2 regions of the Reticulibacter mediterranei genome follow, and region 2 is predicted to be linked to the other one. Evidence: riboswitches for the same ligand, from Rfam matches in the RefSeq annotation. Region 2 holds a riboswitch; the other holds the start of a gene.
The links. Region 2 has a riboswitch for FMN ahead of K3T83_RS05280 (ABC transporter permease). Riboswitches for the same ligand answer to the same signal wherever they lie in the genome.
Positions count from the first base shown of each region.

Region 1: another riboswitch for FMN. It lies ahead of ribA (GTP cyclohydrolase II); the one in region 2 lies ahead of K3T83_RS05280 (ABC transporter permease).

Region 1 is NZ_BNJK01000001.1:8,179,297-8,183,681, reverse strand. Features, by position in the region: gene ribA (GTP cyclohydrolase II) at 1-1,795, opposite strand, end outside; FMN riboswitch at 2,016-2,148, opposite strand; gene K3T83_RS34985 (phosphotransferase family protein) at 2,244-3,239, opposite strand; gene K3T83_RS34980 (aldo/keto reductase) at 3,658-4,385, shown strand, end outside.
Region 2 is NZ_BNJK01000001.1:1,181,363-1,185,747, forward strand. Features, by position in the region: gene K3T83_RS05270 (hypothetical protein) at 53-400, opposite strand; gene K3T83_RS05275 (ABC transporter substrate-binding protein) at 683-1,705, opposite strand; gene K3T83_RS05280 (ABC transporter permease) at 1,796-2,683, opposite strand; FMN riboswitch at 2,926-3,087, opposite strand; gene K3T83_RS05285 (PIG-L deacetylase family protein) at 3,134-3,868, opposite strand.

The sequences.
Region 1 (4,385 bases), 7.0 Mb from region 2:
CAACAGTGATACCGCCTTCAATCAGTGCCTGGATCTTGCGTGGGCTGTTGGTCATTAAACGCACGCTCCGTAGTTGCAGGTGATGGAGGATGGCAAGTGCGCCTGCATATGAACGGGCATCGACTGGATATCCGAGTTGCTCATTGGCCTCCACCGTATCGTAGCCCTGCTCTTGCAACACATACGATTGCAGCTTGCCGGACAGCCCGATACCGCGCCCCTCCTGCGGCAGATACAACAGTAAACCGCGTCCCTCAGCAGCGATACGTTGAAGGGCTGTCTGCATCTGGGCCTGACAATCGCAACGCTGGGAGCCGAAGATGTCTCCAGTCGTGCAGGCCGAGTGCAGGCGTACCAGCGGAGCTTCCCCGGTCAGATCTCCATCTCCTAATAACAGCGCTAGATAGTCCTGATGGGTGTGGGTATCGCGATAATGGCGCAGGCGAAAATTGGCTTCGGCGGTGGGCAGTTGTGTCTCCGCAACAAAGCTCACAAGATGCTCCTGACGATAGCGGTGAAGAGTGGCAACTGTGAGAATGCCGATGCCCCATGTCTGCGCCAGCATGCATAGCTCCTCTCCTCGCGCAGCCTCGCCCCGATTGTTCAGCACCTCGCAGACAATCGCGCCCGGTTCCAGACCAGCCAGATGCATCAGGTCAACGGCAGCCTCAGTATGGCCGCGCCTGCCAAGTATCCCATCAGGATGTGCGCGAAGAGGAAAGACATGACCGGGCCGCGCAAAATCCTCTGCACGCGTGGTGGGATCGACAAGTTTGCGAATAGTGACGGCTCGATCTGCGGCGGAAATGCCTGTGGTGGTCCCGGAGACGGCATCGACCGAAGCGGTGAACGCGGTGCCCTGCAATGGATTGTTTTTCCGCTCCTCCAATGGTATCCCCAAAGCATCCAGGCGCTCACCACCCAGAGCAACGCAAACAAGGCCAGAGGCGGCATGAATGATAAAGTTCACCTTTTCTGGCGTGGCAAATTGAGCTGCCAGGACAAGATCGGCCTCGTTTTCCCGCTCCGCATCGTCCTGAATCAGCACCATCTTGCCTGCCTGGACACGTCGGATGGCCTCTGGAACGGTAAGATAACATTCTGCCTGTTTGCTCTGTTTCATGTGTATTCCTTCCTGTGACAGATATGATTGGCGCAGAGTTGGCCGCCCTGTGCGCTTGCTTTGATGCCGCTCAATATCCTGCGGCTTGATATCCTGTAAAAGCGCTGCCACAAGCGCCTGCTCATCTCCCCGCTGACTGAAAGAGAGGAAGCGCTCTGTGATCTGCTCCTGCTGCTCCTGCGTGCTGGCAAAGCGTGCAGAGGCGCGGGTCAGGCGTGTGCGAGCGCGATGCAGGAGTTGGCGACAGGAGGCGGCACTCTTTTTGAGCAACGTGGCTATCTCTTCGTAGGGATAGTCGCACATCTCGTGAAGGAGGAACACACCTCGCTCTTCGGGGGTCAGACGTTCCAGCAGAATACGTACAGCCATTGCCACCCGCTCTCTCCGCTCCAACGCCTCTAGCACAGCCTCTTCCATATCGTGTATCGGGAAGAGATCATCGGGCAGAAAATCGAGGGCTTGTTCGCGCTGGACACGCGCCGACTTGCGGTAATCGAGGCAGAGCCGGGTGATGATAGTGGTGAGATAGCTCTTCAGCGAACTGATTTCCTGCTCAGTACTGGCATAGCGAAGATAGCTCTCCTGCACGAGATCCTCCGCATCGGCGGCCCCATGCAACATACGATTGGCGATAGTGAAGAGCAGGGGATAATAGCTGCTAAAGTCTTCCATTGGCACTCCCTCACGGCTGGTTCGCTACTTCGGCGACAGATGAGGGAAGGCACAGTAGAATACAAGAAAAGCACAATCAACAGGTAACTCAATACCTGTATGCAAAGCAAGCGAGAGACGCACCCTGATTGAAAGAGGCTGCGTTCTCCGCTCTTATGCACGTCTCGCTGCAAACGCTGCTCTTACGAGTGGGCTGCTAGCAAGACGTGCTACTTTTACTTGTAGTCTTCTCCTGTCGGACTGTACCGTCGGCTCTGGAACTTCCCCAGATCATGTCACAACGTGACGTACGGGCTTTCACCGCCGATCGGGAATTGGGAAACACATTCCCTCACCCTGCCCCGAAGACTTTTCTCTCTCTATTATAGAGGACGAGTGACTTCCTCGTCCTGTGACAATTTTGTGATGATATTATCCGATATTTCAAACTATTTTTCTATCCACGACATTACCTCTCGGATGTGAGAACATTCCCCCATACAAGCTCAGCCAGTTCATCAAGCGTGCCAACTGAGGCAGCGCCAGGAATATGCTGAAAAATGTGCGTGCAGACGTTGAACTCAAACAGCAATGTCATACTCATGGCTCGCCTGACAAAATCACGTCGCAATGCTTCATCAAAGCCATATGCCTCCAAAAATATGCGCAGCATCTGCCCATCGCAGTGGAACAAACCCAGATGTAACGCCACTAGCTCATATATCCGATCACCAACCCTTGCATCACCAAAATCAATCACACCTGTTGGCCTCCAATACCCGGCAATCCTCTCACCCAACACATGGTCGCTATTGAGATCACAGTGCAGCAGGGCAGGTATTTCTTTTTCGTCGATCAAGGTTGTCAGATCTGGCATATACTCCTCGATCTGCGCTACGAGATGTGCTGGAAGACAACCCCAGCGAGCATGGTCGGCAACTACCTCTGTCCGTCGCGCTGCAAGAAACTGGAGAAATGGCTTCCACTCTGGTGAGAATGGTGCTACCAGTGACAGAGAGTGCATACGACGCACGACAACGCCCAACCACGCTGCAACGTTTAAACGATCTGCATAGCTGACCTCGGACTCGCTGATGCTGAGGCCAGGAATCACCCGCGTTACGATATAAGGCCAGGGCCAGCCATCATGCTCATCAAACAGCATTCCGGTTGCAACCAGAGAGGGCGCTGGCAGAGATGGCTCAGTCGCGATCAGGCGATAAATCTCACGCTCAACATGATAGCTTTGTTCCCCATTGAAAAGATCGGTATAGAGCTTGACCGCATACTGTTCATTCACAAGAAAAACGGGATGAGTGCCTGGAAGCCCTGCACACACCGTCACAGGGTTTCCCAGATCGTGACGTACACAAATGGCTGCTACATAAGGGTGCCAGTAGGATGGGTTTGTGAAATAGCGACCGTACTCCTGACGGCTCGCAAAGACAGGCCGTTCTAGAGACATAGTACCTCCTCTAAATCAAACAATGGACAAGTTGGGGGAATGTTTTCTTTCATCACACATACTCAAAGGGGATGCTCATGTATGCGGAGGCGCACGAGGCTGGCAACCAGCAGCAAAACGGCAACGGAAAGCTAGCTCATCATATACCAGGATGAGACAGGCGGACAGGGATATTTCAACTAACGTTACAGCTGCTTAATGAGGATGGTGTAGCCAGTTCATTCTCAATCTCTCTTCTATCCAAATTCTTGTTCTAAGTATAGAAGATCGCAATACCAGGGTCAAGCAAAGCACATACAGACGAGCATACCAGAGCCACTGACAAAAAACTGGATTACTGTTGCCTGAACAGTAGGCAACAAGCAATGCCACGTGATACGATGAGCCTATCTAAGTCGATGGAGGTATCACAACATCAATGACCGATACATTTAAAGGCGTGCTTCCACTCCGTCCAGTAGGCTCAACGGGCCTCCAGGTTACGCCGCTCTGTGTGGGCTGCGCGCCGCTGGGCAATATGCCGGAGACGTTTGCCTATGGAGTGCAGGAAGAACAGGCATTGGCGACTGTACGTGCTATTTTTGCGGGTCCGATCAATTTTCTCGATACCGCAGCTTCGTATGGTGATGGCGAGAGCGAGCGACGCATCGGGCAGGTTCTGCGCGAGCTTGGCGGAGTTCCAGCTGGCTATGTCCTGGCGACAAAGGCCGATCGCGACCTGACCACAGGCGACTTCAGCGGCAAACAGATGCGCAAAAGCGTCGAACGCAGTTTGCGCCTGCTAGGTCTGGATCGCTTACCCCTCGTTTATTTACATGATCCCGAACATATTACTTTTGAGGATGCAATGCAGCCGGGCGGCCCCGTCGAAATCTTGCAGCGCTGCAAAGAAGAGGGACTGATCGAGCATCTGGGCGTGGCTGGCGGCCCCATCGATTTGATGACGCGTTTTGTGGAAACCGATCTATTTGAAGTGGCTATTTCGCACAATCGCTATACGCTGCTCGAACGTGAAGCCGATCCTTTCTGGGATTTCTGCCAGCAGCACAATGTATCGGCGATGAATGCCGCCCCTTACGGCAGCGGTATTCTCGCCAAAGGACCGAGTGCCTACCCGCGCTACATGTACGGAGCCGCCCCGGAAGC
Region 2 (4,385 bases):
TATCTTATCAGCCTACAAGTAGCTGGCCATAATCTTTCAGCAACTCGACAACTTATTGAATGTCATCAGTAATACGTGGCTCCTCGTCGCTCTGAACAGAATCGGGAAACCATTGACGCACCCGTTGAGCTGGCAAAGAAGACTTTACCTGGCGCAATAAAGATGATCTGGCCTCCTCTGCTGGGGTTGCCGCCGCTAGCTCAGGTGGACACTTCTTCAACTCAAGCGAAATGGTATTCAGCGTGGATTGCAAACTTTTGATGGTGTTCAACGATTCAATAGAAGTACTGACTCCTTCCTGTTGTGCACGCTGCACACTTTCCCGTAAGAGCCTCACTTCATTAGTAAGCTGATCGTGGAGCTTACGCAATTGGCTGCATCGATCAGGGGTATTACTCATTAGATTCCTCTCTCTGTAATACTTCTGCCTCACTCAGAATAGCACACTATCTAAAGGACAGGTCATCCAACGCTGTTATACACCACTCACTGTGCAGGGTGCAATCAGTCAGCGATAACACCACACTTTTATCTTATAACCTGCCACTCCATAACAGCATTTCGGACAGCATTCCTCGTCAACATACAGACGAAATTGCTGCCCGAATATGTTATATACTCAAAAATGGCGCTACGTCAAATGTATAAGAACAGACGAGAAAAGCGTCATTTTTCACCCGGCTCACACCACAGTTTGATTTGTGTATGCCTGCGTCAGGTCCGATACAGGCGCGATCAATTTCTCGGAGGTCATAAACTGCTCCATCGACTGCCAGGTCGCACTGTCATTATAGCCGAGTTGCTTGCTGCTCTGCCAGAGAGGAATTGTTGCCTTTAATATCGCCAGCGTCTCCGTTGTGTTGCTCATCCCTGGGATATATGCTTTGCTCGTTTCAACTGCTCCAGCAGGATCGGCAATGACATCTTTCAGCCCTTTCAGCGTCGCCTGCACAAAGCTGCGCACTACTTCTGGCTGGTTATGATAGGTCTCCTCCGTTGTCACAATGCCGTTGGAGATCAAGGGCTGATACTCAGAGACAGCAAACGTCCGCACTTTGAAGCCATTACTCTCCAAACGCAACGGCTCATTATTGGAATAGCCCATGACAGCATCGACGCGGTGGCTCATCAAAGCCGCTACCTGCGTGAACCCGATGGATTGCACTTTGACATCGGAGAGCGACAAATTCGCTTTGTAGAGCAGAGCCAGCAGGCCAGTATACGTTGCTCCGTATGGGCCAGGTACGCCTATCGAATGACCTTTCAGATCTGCCAGCGTCTTGACAGGAGAATCGGCAGGGACAATCAGGCTAACCGGATATTTCTGGAAGATGGTCGCCACATCGATCGCCTTAAGATGTTTATCGCGCGCAACAAGCAGTTCGTCGCCGCTGGCGAATACAAAGTTGCTTTTACCCGCAATCATCGAACCAACAAGATCAGGCACAACGCCATGATTGAAGGTTACATCTAAACCGGCGGCTGAATAATAGCCCTTTGTCTTCGCGACATAAAACGGCGAAAATTGAATATCAGGAACATACCCCAACCCTATCGATATCTTTTTCGTTCCAGCAGGGGCAGGTGTGGACGATGTGCTCCCTCCCGACGTTGTAGCGCCGCCACAGGCTGCAAGCAGCAATCCCACTATTCCCAGCAGGGAAAGCAAAGAGAAGATGATAAATGCACGATGGCGTATTGTCATCGATGTCGCTCCGTTCTTGATTATGATAGATAATAAAACCAGCACAAATGATGCTTACAAGTACTTGCAAGCATCATTTTCCAATTCAACTTAATAGATTTTTTCAGCGACTTTCGCCAGGAGCCAGGTACTCCCATAGTAGAGCGCAGCTAACCCCGCCAGAATAATCAACGTCGCAAACATAAATGGCGTGTTGTATTGATTCTTGGCAATCAATAGCAAAGAGCCTAGCCCCTGATCTCCTCCCTGCACAAACTCTCCCACCAGCGCACCGGTAATGGAGAGGGTAAAACCTGTACGCACGCCGGCAATCAACGCCGGTAATGCCAGCGGAAATTCAATGTTGGCAAGCATGGACCAGCCCGAGGCACCCTCAACACGTGCAGCATCTGTCAGTGTCTTATCAATAGTTTGCACGCCCAGCATCGTATTCACCACCATCGGGAAGAAGACGACCAGCATACAGACAATCACATTTGAGACCGTCCCAGATCCCAACCAGATGACAAGCAAAGGAGCGATGACGATAACCGGGATCGCCTGACCAGCCGCGAGATATGGATGCATGGCAGTTGCCAGTAACCGCGATTTGACGAGTCCATATCCTAAAGGCAATGCGATAATGACAGCCAGTAAAAAGCCCAGAGCGCTCTCCTGCACAGTTACCAGGATACTGCTCAAGTACAAACCTGATTGTAGACCATCGGATAAACTGGCAAACACATCCACTGGCGCAGGCAAAAACAGAGCATTGACGGCTCCTGCTGCCGTAGACATGTACCAGCCGATCAATAAGACAAGGGCCAATACAATAGGAGGTAGCACTGAGAGCAAGCGCATCGTGACTCTTGCTCTGGCAATAGATGAATGGTGAGCAAGATCACTCACACCAAATGATGCAGGACGCTTCCGTATAGACGTGCCCGCCTGATGCGCGTCCATCATTGCATCGTTCTCTGTAGAGGTTGTTACACTCATGACATCCCTCGGTAGCTATACTGACGAAAACTCTACAATACATAGGGATTCGTCAATTCAACTGACTCGGGGAGGCTTGTGAGGGAGATGAACGAAGACCACATACAGAATAGCTAGCCCCATACTACCGAATGGTCTCATACCATACCTGGCAGTATGTCTATAAGCAAGGATGCGTCATCGCTCCTATCCTATATAGCTATTCGTCTGTTTGCAAAGAACAGCTATTGGGTGGTCTGCATATAAACCTTCTCCCATCCGGACTATACCGTCGGCTTCGGAATCGCACCGAATCTGTCGCCTCGTCAACGTGAAGCTGATGAAGGACTCGCGGGCTTACTTTGCTGCATCTGCTGGCAAAGCACACCGCCGGTCGGGAATTGCACCCTGCCCCGAAGGTCTCTATGCATCATTATGCCACAAAGCTTGAGCATGCGGCAAGGGCGGACATTAGCGATTTTCTACGCGGTGAAACTCTTCCGCATAGGTATACCCATGCCGCTCGCCAGCTTCCTTCGCCCAGGCGCGCATCCATTGTTCAATTTCATCAATATTGCTGGCAAGCTGGCTTTCATGAGCGCGCAATGCCAGTATCTTGCGATCCAGAGTTGTGCTAATATCTACGCCATAGTTCACGACCGGTGCCGCCATGATATACAACTCCGATACCTTATGCGGCTGATACCCTTCCTCTAGCAGCTCGGGAAAATCCCAGGGGTTTTGCGAGGCCGGATACACAGCAGCCATCGTCGCCTGCCCCGCTGCCATATGATCAGGGTGATACGCACCAATGCTGAGCGCTGGCGTCCATCTGCGCTCAGGGGTCTGAAACACCAGACGCGATGGCCGATAACGACGCAAAAGGCGTACAATGTCGCGCCGCAATTGCAGCGTCGGCTCTAATTGGCCATCAGTATAATCGAGGAATATCACATCCTTGACACCCAGTATGTGTGCTGCCGCCCGCTGCTCCTTCTTGCGCGTCTCGACTATCTGTTGTCTGGCAGTTGGACTTACATCTGTCGCCTCGTCTGGCCCGCCGCTGCCGCCATCAGTACAAAGCACATAATATACATCCCAGCCCTCTTGCGCCCAGAGCGCGGCCGTCCCGGCCGCAGCAAATTCTGCATCATCAGCATGTGCGACAACAACCATCGCCACTTTCTGTTGCTCTTGATCGGTCACAGGATCTTTCCTACTACTTTCTTCTCATGACTATTACAATCAATGGCAGAGATCACATGAACACTGATCTCTGCCATTGATTGTAACAGATTTTCAAGCTAAATTTAACGCACTTTTCTAGCCCGTCTGCTCCCCTTCTCTCAGCACGCATTGCAGGCTAGCTCCCCTTCGTTGAGATTCGCCCTGATTCATTTTCAATCGCTCTAAATCAGCAAATTTGATGTCAAGAGTGATGTCAAAAAGCGCTTCAATCCTCACCTTTATCATAACTATCGATCCTCCTAGAGAGCCTAACGACTGGCATCGTACAGTACATTAAAAGCCATTTCAATCTGCTGCTACAGGCCATTGGGGACGTTATACAGGAGGTCGCGGGAGGTGGTGTTTGTCGAGCCGGGTAACGCAAACCAAGAAAAACCGGCTATCACTCAAGATTTTTCTGGCATCTAAGGATACACAAGCACATTTGCCATCTATCAATTTGTAAACTACAAAACAAATGAAAGGTGCTACAATG